Regions from separate parts of the Oceanobacter antarcticus genome, predicted to be linked through region 1. Evidence: predicted binding sites of a transcription regulator. Region 1 holds the regulator's gene; each other region holds the start of a gene.
The links. The regulator PhoB, encoded in region 1, activates phosphate uptake and scavenging genes when phosphate is short. The targets are predictions, from matches to a motif close to TGTCATANNNNTGTCANA.
Positions count from the first base shown of each region.

Region 1 (3,432 bases):
CCATTCGCCAGACGACACAAGGCATTGATTATGCAATCACCTCTGTCTGCCACACTCGATAAACTCTGGCCACGCTGGCATCAGTGGATTCAGCTGACCCGGCTGAACAAACCGGTCGGTTCCTACCTGCTGTTATGGCCGATGCTATGGGCGCTATGGGTGGCCGCCGAAGGTTTGCCATCGATTGCCAACCTGGTGATTTTTACCCTCGGAGTATTTGTGATGCGCTCCGCCGGTTGTGTCATCAACGACTACGCCGATCGTCATATCGACCGCCACGTCAAACGCACGCAGGATCGGCCCCTGACGCAGGGCCGCATAGCCGACCGCGAGGCGCTGATCGGTTTTGTTATGCTCTGTCTGATCGGCTTGCTGCTGGTGTTAATGACCAATACCCTGACCCTCTGGCTGTCACTCGGCGGGGTTGCTCTGGCAGCACTTTATCCTTACATGAAACGCCACACGCACCTGCCACAGGTGTTTCTCGGAGCTGCGTTCTCCTGGGCAATTCCCATGGCGTTCGCTGCGCAAGCCAATGAACTGACATCCCTCTGCTGGCTGTTATTTATTGCTAACGTCTGCTGGACCGTCGGCTATGACACCATTTATGCCATGGTCGACCGCGACGATGATCTGTTGATCGGTGTCAAAAGCACCGCAATCCTGTTTGGTGATCTGGACGTCACCATGATTGCCATTCTTTATGGCATGGCGCATTTTTGTCTGCTACTGACAGGCAGCCAATTAGACGCAGGGTGGCCATTCTACCTCGCCTGGTTAATTGCAGGTGGTTATTTGTGGTGGCAATTACGTGCCATCCGCAGCCGTGAGCGTATGGCCTGTTTAAAGGAGTTTCTGGCAGCTCACTGGTATGGCGCGATTATTTGGGTTGGCCTGGTGCTGAACTACGCCCTGGCGACGCCATCTTTGCCCTGATCAGGCAATATGCTTGACGCCAATCTCAGCAGTGTCACATGCTTGTAACACTGGATCAGTGTAATACCCCCGCATTATTCCTATTGTGACATTTGCGTGACGAGCCGTTATGACCAAAGCAGGCAAGACCGTTCTTATTGTGGACGATGAAGCCCCGATCCGGGAAATGATAGCCGTGGCCCTGGAAATGGCCGGGTATGAATGCCTTGAAGCAGCGAATGTACAGGAAGCACATGCGCAGATTATCGACAGAAAGCCAGATATGATTTTGCTTGACTGGATGCTGCCAGGCACCAGCGGTGTCGAGTTTGCTCGCCGCCTCAAGCGCGAAGATCGAACTGCCGAGCTGCCGATCATCATGCTGACTGCCAAGGGCGAAGAAGATAACAAGGTTCAAGGACTGGAAGCGGGGGCGGACGATTACATCACCAAACCGTTTTCACCGCGTGAGCTGGTGGCGCGCCTGAAGGCCGTTTTACGGCGCTCAACGCCGCAAGGCATTGAAGAACCAATCGAGGTCAGTGGCCTGATGCTCGACCCGGTCTGTCACCGGGTGACCGCCCATGGTAACCCGATTGATATTGGCCCTACCGAGTACCGCCTGTTGCAATTTTTCATGACCCATCAGGAGCGCGCCTACTCCCGCGCCCAGCTACTGGATCAGGTATGGGGTGGTAATGTCTACGTTGAAGAACGTACCGTCGATGTCCATATTCGCCGTCTGCGCAAGGCGCTTGGCGAATCCCACGAACAGCTGATTCAGACCGTTCGTGGCACGGGCTATCGCTTTTCGATCAAAGCCTCCTGATTTTGATGACCCCTGTCTGGCGCAGAGAGCTGCGCCGAATCCTTTATCTGCTGATACTTGCCGTTGGCTGTGGCTACTATTATTTTGGCAAGCCACTGGAAGCCCTGTGCCTGATGATGGGCATCTATATCTCCTGGCAGTGGCTGCAGCTCTATCGCCTGCATCGCTGGCTGGATCAGGGACAAACCACCGTCTTGCCACGCACACTCGGTATCTGGGGTTCCATTTTTACGGAAAACCAGCGCTTGCAACAAAGCAGCATCAAACATCAACAGCGCTTGCAGGCCATTATCAACCGCATACAGGATTCAACCGCCGCGCTGCAGGATTCGGTATTGATGGTCGACGCCACCGGGGCACTGGAGTTCTGGAATCAGGCCGCTCAAAACTACCTTGGCTTACGCAGCCCGGTTGATATTGGCCAGCCCATTACCAACCTGATTCGAACGCCGGAGTTCAAGGCCTACTTCGACAAGGCGGACTACCGCGAACCGCTGACCATTCGCTCTCCAATCAACCCGCGTATTTACCTGCAATTCAATATCACCTTGTTTGGCCGTAAAGACCGCTTGATCCTGGTGCATGACGTCACCCGCCTGAAGCAACTGGAAGAAATGCGCAAAGACTTCGTCGCCAACGTCAGCCACGAGTTACGCACCCCCCTCACGGTGATTTCCGGCTACGTCGAAACCATGCAAGCTGCTTCTGAAATGTTGCCACCCCGCTGGGGACGCATGCTGCAACAGATGAGCGAGCAGAGTCATCGCATGGAAAATCTGCTCAAGGATCTGCTGATGCTGTCGCGGCTGGAAACAGGTGAGAATGAGCAGGCTCAGCCAGTGGCGTTGCAACCGCTGCTGGAAGCGATTCGCCGTGACGCAGCCTCTCTCAGCAGCAACAAACACACTCTCTCGCTGAGTATTGACCACGACCAAAAGCTGATGGGGTTTTATAACGAACTCCGCAGTGCCTTTTCCAACCTGGTATTTAATGCGGTGAAATACACCCCCGAAGGCGGCCATGTGAAGCTGCACTGGTACTCAGAGGGCGGCAAAGGTTATTTCAGTGTTACTGACAACGGCATCGGTATTGCTCATCATCATATTCCCCGCCTGACCGAGCGTTTCTATCGCGCCGACCCGAGCCGCAGCATCGCCACCGGCGGCACCGGTCTAGGACTGGCCATCGTCAAACACGTATTGCTGCATCATGATGGTGAACTGCAAATCAGCAGCGAAGAAGGCAAGGGCAGCACGTTTACCTGCGTTTTCCCCGGCAGTCGTCTTTCTGACACTAGCGCGCCTGGCCAATAAACCGCGACAAGGCATCCAGCTTGTCCGGATCGTCATCGACAAAGCGCAGTCGAATCTGGACAGTCTCGGCGTCCGGATGCGGCTCTTGCGCCTGCAACATGCGAACAAACGCATTAATCCGGGCAATATCACCATTGTCAGGATGAATCACATCAACAACGGCCTGCTCCAGTAACACCGGCAGTGCATCCTGACGCCGAAAAACACCAATCATTTCCTGCAAGCTGATGTCCCGGATAACCAGCCGGGCTTCAACGCCAGAGGCAAAACGGACATTGGCCTGGCCTTTTGCGCCGGTTTTTGACACCGGTTCAGGATGCGGGGATCTGGCCAGCAAGGGAGAAACAACGGCGGCTCTGGCCGCCCCTGGTGCAG
Region 1 covers NZ_JBBKTX010000013.1:31,320-34,751, forward strand. The annotation lists gene WG929_RS11475 (chorismate--pyruvate lyase family protein) at 1-28, shown strand, start outside; gene ubiA (4-hydroxybenzoate octaprenyltransferase) at 31-936, shown strand; gene phoB (phosphate regulon transcriptional regulator PhoB) at 1,046-1,744, shown strand; gene phoR (phosphate regulon sensor histidine kinase PhoR) at 1,750-3,057, shown strand; gene WG929_RS11495 (response regulator) at 3,038-3,432, opposite strand, start outside.

Region 2 (3,432 bases), on a different contig from region 1:
AAGAGGACGGCAGACTCCGTCAGCAACCTGGGTCTGCCGTTGCTGTGCTTGCGGTCGCGGGTTTAGTCTGGCGGCTTATTGTGCCGTCCAATCTGTGACTGAGCCGGAGGTTACCTCGCCGTTGTTAACCAGATGCAGGCCATCGGCTTGTAATGGCACTCGGGTGTATTGATAGCTGTACCAGTAGTTGGCGTAGCTTTCGTCGTTGGGTTCGAGGTAGTTGGTGTTGAGTATTTCGGTGAGGGTTTGGGTGCTGGTGTTGATGTCGGCGATATAGATCTTGTCCCCTAGCCATTGATAGCCGTTGTTTTCGTCGTAATGAGACCAGGTAAATGCCAACCGCACCCCGCTGTCGGTCGCCAGAAAGCTGGCGGCGTGGTGATCCTGAAGAATGTCGGCGCTGGAGCCGCGTCCACCCAGCAGGGTGCTATTGATCGCCGTCGGGTTGGCAGCATCCGAGGTATTAAACAAGGTAAGTTTCAGGCCTGCTGTGCGGCCGCTGCTGTCGGCGTCCTGGCCAATGCCCAGTAGCAGTGAGTCGGACAGCGGATGCAGGTAGGCCGAGAACCCGGTGATCTCCAGTTCGCCTTCCACGAAAGGATCACTGGCATCACTGAGATTCAACACGTACAGCGGGTCGGTTTGCTGAAAAGTCACCACATAAGCGCGGTCACCGCGATAACGCACCGCCTTGACGTCTTCTCCCGGTTTGCCAATCACGGTGGTGCGGCTGGCGTTGGGTAGCTGTGAGATCAGATCCAGAGTGCCATCGCTGGCGGGGGTGACGATAAACAGGCGGTGTTGCCAGTCGCTGCTTTCCATTAGATCGGTGCTGTTGGCGGCGACAGCCGTGGTGCTGGAGCTGGACTCCAGGGTGGCAACGTCGTCGATGAGCACGTCTTCCCAGAACCACCAGTTCCAGCTGGAGGTCAGAATACGCAGGTTGCCGTCTTGCTCGCTGAGGCGGAAGCCGGGCATGCTGCCGTCCAGTGTGCCAGGTACTGCGCCACTGGCTTTCAGCGTCAGACCATCAAGCGTGTACCAGTCGAGGCGGGTGCTATCCCAGTGGCTATTGTCGTAACCCGTCATAATAAACGCGTCGGTTGAGGCGTAGACTCCGGTGATACGACCGCTGTTGCAGCTGGCTTCCCAGTCGGTCGGGTTATTCAGGTTGATTCGCACCAGTGCGACGATGCTGGGATAGCCTCCCTGAGCCAGATCGGGTACGTGACAGTCGCCATCTTCGAACAGGTGTCCGGTTTGTTCACCGTTGATCCAGATCCGGGGTAACAGCTCGCTCAGAGGGGTGTCGAGCACGGTGTGTTGCCAGCTGGCAATCGAGACGTTATCGCCATACTCATTGCTGTTGTCGGGGGGACTGATCGTCGGGGTGAACTTGGTTGCCATATATAGCTGGCCATTTATCACACGGCTGCTGATCAGATAGCCTTCGATACTCAGTTGATAATTCTGGTTCGGCTGAGCGGGTGTACTGAGGTCGAGTACGCGCACATCGGTGCTGTACGACTGCCAGTACCAGGGGTTGTAGTAGCTGTCTGATGCCCGTGTTGTGGCGAGATCGTTGCGGCTGGGGTCGAGCCCTGAGCGGGTCAGTGCAATCAGCCGGTTGTCCTGCAAATACAAACCTTCTACGTCATAAGCTCCCGCCAGCGTGACGCTGCCTTGCAGGCTGCTACTGACCGGGTTGGTGTGGGTGGCCCAACTGAGAATTTTGGGTGCTGTTGTGCCGCTGGGGTCGAGCCAGGCAGGCAGCGGCTGCTGGACGGCATAGAGGTAGCTGCCGTTCTGTTTGACCAGATCGGCTTCGTCGACGCCGCTTTCCTGGGTGTTGGTTACGGAGTAATTCCCACCGGTTGAGTCATCGGCGCTGGTATCTGTGTCGGTTGCTGGTGACGCGGTGTCGACTTCGGTGCTGGTATTGGTCGACTCTGAATATTGATTGATATAACCGCGTTTGAGGTAGTTTTCCAATGTGGTGGCGTTTTTCAGTTCGGCATCCAGATTCACACCCTTGCTGTCACTATCGCTCTGGCAGGCAGTGAGGATAGCGCTGATCAGCACCGTCGTTGCGATGGTGCGGAAATGGGTTATGACGTCTCTGTCCATGATCGGATTCCTCTGCGGGATCGTTGGTTCGATTATTGTTCAGGTTATATGGGAAAATTTCCCATTTCAATCCGGCAAGATAAATTTCATAAAAGTGTTACATAGCGGACTGGTAGACTGGCGTCCTTGCTCTGTTATTTTTTGAGTCTGTTTTTTGGTGTGTTTTTTGGTGTGTTTTCGGGATGTGTATTTTTGGTGCACTGGTGCACTGGTGTGATGTGAATGGTCAGGGACAGCGATACGGGACAACGATATGGGTAGAGTTATCAACGGTTCGGTGAGTCGAGTCGGCATATTCAGCACAGCCAAGCCGGTGAAACAGGCTGGCTTGTACCTGTGTGGATTGCTTGTCGGTATTGTCAGCACCAGCACGGTTGAGGCCCAGTCAGCCCCCTTGCAGGCAACGCTGGGTTATCACACCGGCCTGGCCGATGTGCCGGAGACGGATCAACGCTGGCAGTCCTGGACGCTGACACTGGGAAAAACGCTGCCGGTCGAAGCGCCGCTGGTACGTATTCGTGCCACTCTGGGGGTATTACAATCCGATAGTGCCAGTGGTCTGGCGGATACCTGGGTCTCGATGACCCGGCTGGGGCAACGACGGCATTGGCAGCACTGGTGGGATGTTCGGGCCAAGGTGAAGTTGCCCACCGCCGATGCAGCTGCTGGTCTGGGCACCGGCAGCGTGGACGAAGAGATTGGCCTTCGGGCGCTGGCTCAGTGGGGAGATTGGGTGCCCTGGTACGCTTTGGGTTATCGCTGGCGCGGCGCTAGTGATTACTATGATTTGCAGGATGGTCTGACCTGGGGAGCGGGGCTGGGTCATGCTGGCTGGAACCTGAGCTATCAGGGGCGCACGGGTAGCCGCAGACAAGACCCGAGTCGTCACGTGATGAGTGTCGGGCATGGCATGACGCTGTTTGGGCGGCGCTGGTCGCCCTATCTCAGCCTGAATGTCGGTCGTACCTCGCGCTGGGGGACGGGCCTCAGCGCTGTTTTCTGACGGGATGGGTGTGGCTCAGGCTGTTGATTTTATCCCTGATGTCTACTGGCTTTGGTAAAATACTCTTTTTCAATGGATTCCCGGACTCCCATGCATGGCGCTGACATTACCCAAGAAGCCTTGTTCACCACCATCAAACTGGATGAACGGGTGCCACACGATCATCCTTTACGATCCATCAAAACCCTGTTCGATCAGGCGCTCACCCACATCGATTGGAAACTCAGTTTGATCTATTCCGAGCGCGGGCGGGAATCCATTCCTCCGGAGCGTTTATTGAGAGTGCTGCAAATCCTCTTCAG
Region 2 covers NZ_JBBKTX010000001.1:12,002-15,433, forward strand. The annotation lists gene WG929_RS00055 (beta-propeller domain-containing protein) at 76-2,127, opposite strand; gene WG929_RS00060 (transporter) at 2,381-3,130, shown strand; partial or broken gene WG929_RS00065 (transposase) at 3,221-3,432, shown strand, end outside.
Region 2: a site for PhoB is predicted at 2,212-2,229, ahead of WG929_RS00055 (beta-propeller domain-containing protein). Genes of this name have one in related genera too.

Region 3 (3,432 bases), on a different contig from region 1:
TGCCGTGGGTTTCACTTTCTTTATGACCCAGTGATGCCTGGTGAAAGTCAGGATCCGCCGTGTTTTCATCGTCATGCCATCGGATACGGCCATTGATACGACCGGGAGTTTGGCCGGAATCACTTGCAGTCACCGGATCAATGTCGTTGGCTCCCAGGCCATTGGCGTAACCCAGCGTTGTATAGGGCGCGTTGTCAGCTGCCCGACTGAGCTTGTCGGGTTGGCGCACCAGACCGAGAATATCGTTACCTCGTTGCGGGTAACCGGAAAATGACAGCGTATGGCTATGGTCAGCGGTGACCGTGATCAGGGTGTCGTGGTCATTGGTCATACGGTCGGCAAACGCCACTGCGTCGGCCATGGCAATGGTGTCTGTCAAGGCGCGGTAAGCATTGCCTGCATGGTGGGCATGGTCGATTCGGGCACCTTCAATAATCAGCACATAGCCCTTGTCGGTGTTCTGCGTTTGCTGCTGCAGTACCTGTAAGGCAGCAAAGGTCATTTCGGTGAGCGACGGTTCGGCAGGGGTGCGGTCGTAGGCGTAGGCCATATGGCTGCTGGCGAACAGTCCGAGAATCGGTGTGCGGGCATGCATGCTCACAAGGTCATTTCGGCTCAATAGAAGTTGTCCGTTCGGGTACTGGTGGTTGAATTGCCGGGTCAGATCAGTGTCGAGACGCTTGCCGCCCTGGCTGGCGGGTAAAAAATTCTGGCGCCCCCCCCCCATCGCCAGATCCAGGCCATTGGCAAAGCCGTTGTTAATCAACTGGTCTGCAATGTCCTGACAGCCTTGTTGGCGGGCTTCGTCAGAGAGGTCGCTGTCGGCTTCCCAGTCCCGTTCCGGTGTGTGGGCATAGGTCGCTGCCGGAGTGGCATGGGTGATCCGTGCGGTCGTCACGACACCGGTGGCAAACCCTTGCTGGCTGGCGTATTCCAACAGGGTGGTCAATGAGTGTGTATTGCTGCCCTGGCAGATGGAGCGATCTTGCTCCGGGCCGATACTGAGGACTCCGGCACGGGTTTTGACACCGGTCATAATGGCACTCATGGTGCCTGCGGAGTCGGGGGTCTGCTGGTTGGTGTTATAGGTTTTGACCAGGCCCGAGTAGGGAAAGCGCTCAAAGGAGAGGAAGTTTTCTTCTCCGGTGAACCCTTGTTGCTGGCCCTGCCAAATACGTGCAGCGGTCAGGGTGGTGATGCTCATGCCGTCGCCGAGAAACAGAATCAGGTTGCGCGCATGGGTTCCCGGTGTGGTACTGGCCAGCCGATAATCGAGCCAGGCTTCACCCTGTTGATAATCCGGCTGATACGCCGACGGCGCTACTGCCAGCACGTTTGAGGGTGTGACCAGGGTTGCTGTGGTGATTGTTGCAATGGCCAGCAGGCCGGAACAGACAAGGCGTTGCATGGGAACTTCCTGTCAGATAAAGGTTCTTGTGAACGTTGGTTTGTATTGGTCAGTGTAAATCGGGGTGCGAACTGCGCCTATAGTCTTTACTGCCTGATTGCGGCCAGCAGGGGTCTGACTGGCTCAATTATCCTGACTCAGTGACCCTGTATATCGCAGCTCTGTATGACGGCAATATGTCGTTCTCGTCTGGACTGCAAATTCTGCTGGCCGTGTTACAATACCCGGCTCAACTCTCCTACTTTTAGTCAAGAGTCATGCGCTATCTATTAAGTCTGTTTTTATACGTCAGTGCGGCCTGTACATCGGCTGCTGTCATTGTACCCAAAGCTCCCGATCTGGATGCGCGGGCCTTTATTCTGGTGGATGCCGAGAGTGGCAATGTATTGGTCGAACAGAATGCCGACGAGACCCTGCCACCTGCCAGTCTGACCAAAATGTTGACCAGCTATATTGCGGTGCACGAACTGGTGACCGGTAATGCCAGCGACGACACCATGGTGCCTATCAGTGTTAACGCCTGGAAGAAGGGTGGCTCGAAAATGTTTGTGCGGGAAGGTACCGAGGTGCCGCTGATCGATCTGCTACGCGGCATTATTGTGCAATCTGGTAATGATGCTTCAGTGGCGGTGGCGGAATACTTTGCCGGTTCTGAAGATGCCTTTGCTGACTGGATGAACCAGTACGCCATCAAGTTGGGCATGGACAACAGTCATTTTATGAATGCGACGGGCTGGCCAGCGGAAGGGCACCACTCAAGCGCACGGGATATAGCCACGTTGGCTTTGCATATCATCAAGGATCACCCCGATTATTACGCTCTGTATTCCGAAAAATATTTTGAATACAACGATATTCGCCAGCCCAACCGCAACAAGCTGCTGTGGCGTGATTCCTCCGTTGATGGCTTGAAAACCGGCCATACCGAGGCGGCCGGTTTCTGTCTGGCCGCTTCTGCGGTACGTGACGACATGCGTCTGATTGCCGTGGTGATGGGGACTCGCAGTGATGATGCTCGTGCGCAGGAAACCCAGAAGCTGCTGGCGTATGGTTTCCGTTATTTCCAGACCCACAAGCTGTACGGTGCCAATGATGTGCTGGAGCAGCGCAAGGTCTGGCTGGGTCAGCAGGATCAGGTTGAACTCGGTGTACAGAATGATCTGTACCTGACCGTGCCACGTGGCACCGAAGGGGATCTCGATGTCGAGCTGATCACAGATGAATACCTCAAGGCTCCAATTGCTGCCGGTGCCGTGGTCGGTACACTGGTCGTGCGTAAAGACGGTGAAAAAATCGACGAGCGGCCCCTGATAGCGATCAGTGCTGTTGATGAGGCTGGTTTCTTCGGTCGCTTGCTGGGCGAGATCCAGATGTTTTTTACACGTTTGCTGGGGTAATCGAAATGGCCTTGATCAACGCTGACGGACAACCTGCGACCACTCAGGAAGCACCAAAAATAGAGTTCCCCTGTCCCGATTACCCCATCAAGGTGGTCGGCAAGGGCAAGGATAACTATCGCCAGGTCGTGCTGGATATTTTCCAGGTTCATGCGCCCGGATTTGATCTTGAGAAAATCCAGGTGCGTGACAGTAGCAAAGGCAATTTTCAATCGCTCACCATCTATATCACCGCGACGGGTATTGAACAGCTTGAAGCATTACACCAGGAATTGAGCGCCCACGAACTGGTGCACATGGTGATTTGATGCCCGATGTGGTGGTTCGTCGGCTGGGGCTGGTTGATTATCAGCCTTGCTATCAAAAAATGGTGTCATTTACTGCTCAGCGTCAGCCCGATACCCCGGATGAAATCTGGCTGTTACAGCATCCTCGCGTATTTACTCAAGGCCAGGCTGGTAAGGCAGAACATTTGCTGGTGCCCGGAGATATTCCCGTGGTGCAGACGGATCGCGGTGGCCAGGTGACCTATCACGGTCCGGGCCAGCTGGTAGCTTATTTACTACTGGATATCAAACGTCTTGGCATTGGCCCCCGTTTGCTGGTAACGGCGATGGAAGAATCGAT
Region 3 covers NZ_JBBKTX010000001.1:150,457-153,888, forward strand. The annotation lists gene WG929_RS00740 (alkaline phosphatase) at 1-1,408, opposite strand, end outside; gene WG929_RS00745 (D-alanyl-D-alanine carboxypeptidase family protein) at 1,666-2,805, shown strand; gene WG929_RS00750 (YbeD family protein) at 2,811-3,113, shown strand; gene lipB (lipoyl(octanoyl) transferase LipB) at 3,113-3,432, shown strand, end outside.
Region 3: a site for PhoB is predicted at 1,573-1,590, ahead of WG929_RS00740 (alkaline phosphatase). Genes of this name have one in related genera too.

Region 4 (3,432 bases), on a different contig from region 1:
TGTGTCAGTTGGTTAATGCCTAACAGGGCGTGTTGTTGAAGATCCTGAAAGCGGCATTGCAACAGCTGTGTCGCCAGCCTGGCCAGAGAGGAAACATCACCTGGCAATTGCAGATAATCGACCACCTCGGCTGCCAGTTCCGGGCAATAGCCATCAACGCTGGCACCGGCTGCGGCTTCAAGCAAGCGACTCTGCAGCAATACATCATCGCGGTGGATACGCACCAGTTGACGATAATCCTCAAAAGCCGCTGCGTATTTTCCTTGTTGCAGACGCACATGGGCGAGGTAAAAAGGCGCTCGGGTGGCCACTCTGGACAGCTGTGAGGAACGCAAAAAGTAGTCTTCAGCCACGGCTGGTCGTCGGTCTTCCAGTTCGATCAGCCCGGCGCTGTACAGCAGACTCGGGCTGGTGTGTTTGATGGCAAGGCCAACTTCTATCCAATTTCTGGCAGGTATCAACTGGCCCTGACGCATACAAATGCGGCCTAACAGATTAATAACCTGAAGATTTTCCGGCTGCAGCTGATAAGCCTGTTCGGCTTGTATCAAAGCGCGTTGCAGTGTCAAGGTATCCTGATCTTCAACAGCCTGGGCGTAAGCGAAGCTGGCGGCCATATACAACGATCGCGCCCGTATCGAAGCGGAAGCATGGGATGTTGATCCCTGGAAGGTTAATTGTGGCAACAGGTTTGCCATGAAAATGCCCTCGTAAATACCCCGGCGATGTGGATTCCGTGGCTGGTGATTCAGATCTGATGTAACGGCAAGCCGATCATTAGCAGGCTCCCCAGGTTATCAGGCGATTGACAGCAACCATCTGCTGATAGCCTAAGCAGAGCTTGTGCCATCTTTTATCATTATGATTTGTAAAGAGTTTTTTGTTTTTTGGTGGCAGGGAAGGTCACTTTTTACCGGGCTGGCGGAAGTAGTTTGCCGCCAGCGGATGCCCGGCGCATGTGCTTGATCGCTTAATTCGGCAACCTTCTTGTTAAAGAAAACGCCGGTTTGGCCGCTACAGCCAACAGAAGCTGAACAACAATGGAAGGAGCAGACCCTATGTACCCATCGGGCGCCAAGCAATACCAGCGAGTGAACACGACCTCAGAAGTACTGGATGCCGATCCTCATCGCCTGATCCAACTGCTGATGGAAGCCGCATTAACCCGTATGGCCCAAAGCAAAGGGGCCATTAAACGGGGTGATATGGTCACCAAAGCCAATCTGTTAGGGCGTGTCATGGAAATCATCAGCACCTTGCAAAGCAGTCTGGATCACAGCTCCGGCGGAGAGATTTCTGCAAATCTTGAACGGCTGTACGATTACATGAATCGTCGGCTGCTGCAGGCGACCAGAGCCAATGATACGGACATGATTGAAGAAGTCATGAGCTTGATGCTGGAAGTCAAGCGTGGCTGGGATGGTATTCGCGACGATTATTTGACTCATTCGGGGAATCGCGAGCCGCTCTCAGGCTATCAGGGTGCAAATACGCACATCTCGGCCTGACCCGTGCGATCTGACGGGCAATTACGAACGTTTGGGTGATGACGGTGTCATCTTCCAGGCGTCTGTTAGTCATTGATATTACTAATACTTATTTCAGGTATTGTAAGACAATAGGGCGATGGGGTAGTCTGCCGTCGTGCTAATGTTACGTCAGATACGTTTGTGATGAATTGCTGCGTCGATTATTTGACTTCGTCAAAAATACGCACTTAACTGAACGACATGAGTCAATTGGATGACACCAAAAATAAAAAATAACAGTTCGGTGCTCTTGTGAACAGACGGGCAGTATCCCTGGTTATCCAGTTAGCTTCCGGTCAAGCCATCAACAGACAACGAGAATTCGCTGTTTTTTAGTGGAAGTGGAATAAGGCACTGCCTGAAATAAAGGAAGATTGCGTATGTGGAGAGAAATTAAAATCCTGCTGATCGATGACGACCACCAGCGTCGTCACGATATGCAAGTGATTCTTGACTTTCTCGGAGAGGAAGTCATTGTCAGTGACAGTCAGCACTGGCAGGAAGAAGTCACTCGCCGTGCCAATAACAGCCAGGATATTTCTGCTGTGCTGGTCGGTGATGACAGTCGAGGCCTGTTCCATGGTGTTATGACAGCCGTTTACCAGTGGGACAAGTCAGCGCCGATTATCTGTCTTGGCCGAGATCACGGATTGGATCGTCTCCCGGACTCCGTACGTCGCTCGGTGATCGCCACCGTAGAATCTCCTCCCAGTTACAACAAATTGCTAGACAGCCTGCACCGCTGCCAGCTTTATCGCGAACAATATTCCCATAGTGAAGGCCGCAGTGAGCGACGTGACATCCAGCTGTTCCGCAGCCTGGTCGGCACCAGTCGCCATATTCAGCAGGTACGTGAGCTGATCATGCAGGTGGCAGATAAAGACGTCAGTGTATTGATTCTGGGAGAATCAGGCACCGGCAAGGAAGTGGTCGCCCGTAACCTCCATTATCATTCCAGTCGGCGTAACAAACCGTTTGTACCAGTTAATTGTGGTGCCATTCCGGCAGAGTTGCTGGAAAGTGAGTTGTTCGGGCATGAAAAAGGTGCCTTTACCGGTGCGATTGCCAGCCGTCCCGGACGCTTTGAGCTGGCCGAAGGCGGCACCTTGTTCCTGGATGAAATTGGCGATATGCCATTGAGTATGCAGGTCAAGATTTTGCGAGTGTTGCAGGAACATACCTACGAACGGGTTGGCAGTAACAAAACACAGCAAACGAACGTCCGCATTATTGCCGCGACCCACAAAAATCTCGAAAACATGATTGAAGACGGCGGCTTCCGTGAAGATCTTTATTACCGTCTGAATGTCTTCCCTATCGAAATGCCGTCATTACGGGAGCGGGTTGAAGACTTGCCGCTGTTGTTGAATGAACTGATCGCTCGTCTGGAGAACGAAAAACGAGGCTCAATTCGCTTCAACTCCGCTGCGATCATGTCGTTGTGTCGTCACGAATGGCACGGCAACGTTCGTGAGCTGGCTAACCTGGTCGAACGACTGGCGATCCTTTTCCCGTACGGTGTGGTGGGGGTCAACGAATTGCCGAAAAAATTCCGCCACTTTGAAGACGATGAAGAAGAAGCGTTGGCCGCAGCGAGTGAGCCTGGTGATGACCTCGCTCAGGAAATGATGCCGCCAGCCAATCTGGAGAGCGCCGCGTTATTACCCGTGAACGGACTGGATCTGCGTGAATATTTGTCCGACCTGGAATCATCATTGATACAGCAGGCGCTGGATGATGCCAATGGTGTTGTTGCTCGTGCTGCTGAAAAACTCAATATTCGCCGTACTACCCTGGTCGAAAAAATGCGCAAGTACAACTTGCAACGTAAGGAAAAAGACTTTGCCTGACCCTTCGGTGAGTTGGTATTGCAGTGATAGAAAACCGGCGTAGAGCCGGTTTT
Region 4 covers NZ_JBBKTX010000001.1:303,958-307,389, forward strand. The annotation lists gene WG929_RS01440 (methyltransferase domain-containing protein) at 1-698, opposite strand, end outside; gene fliS (flagellar export chaperone FliS) at 1,059-1,508, shown strand; gene WG929_RS01450 (sigma-54 dependent transcriptional regulator) at 1,910-3,379, shown strand.
Region 4: a site for PhoB is predicted at 1,732-1,749, ahead of WG929_RS01450 (sigma-54 dependent transcriptional regulator). Genes of this name have one in related genera too.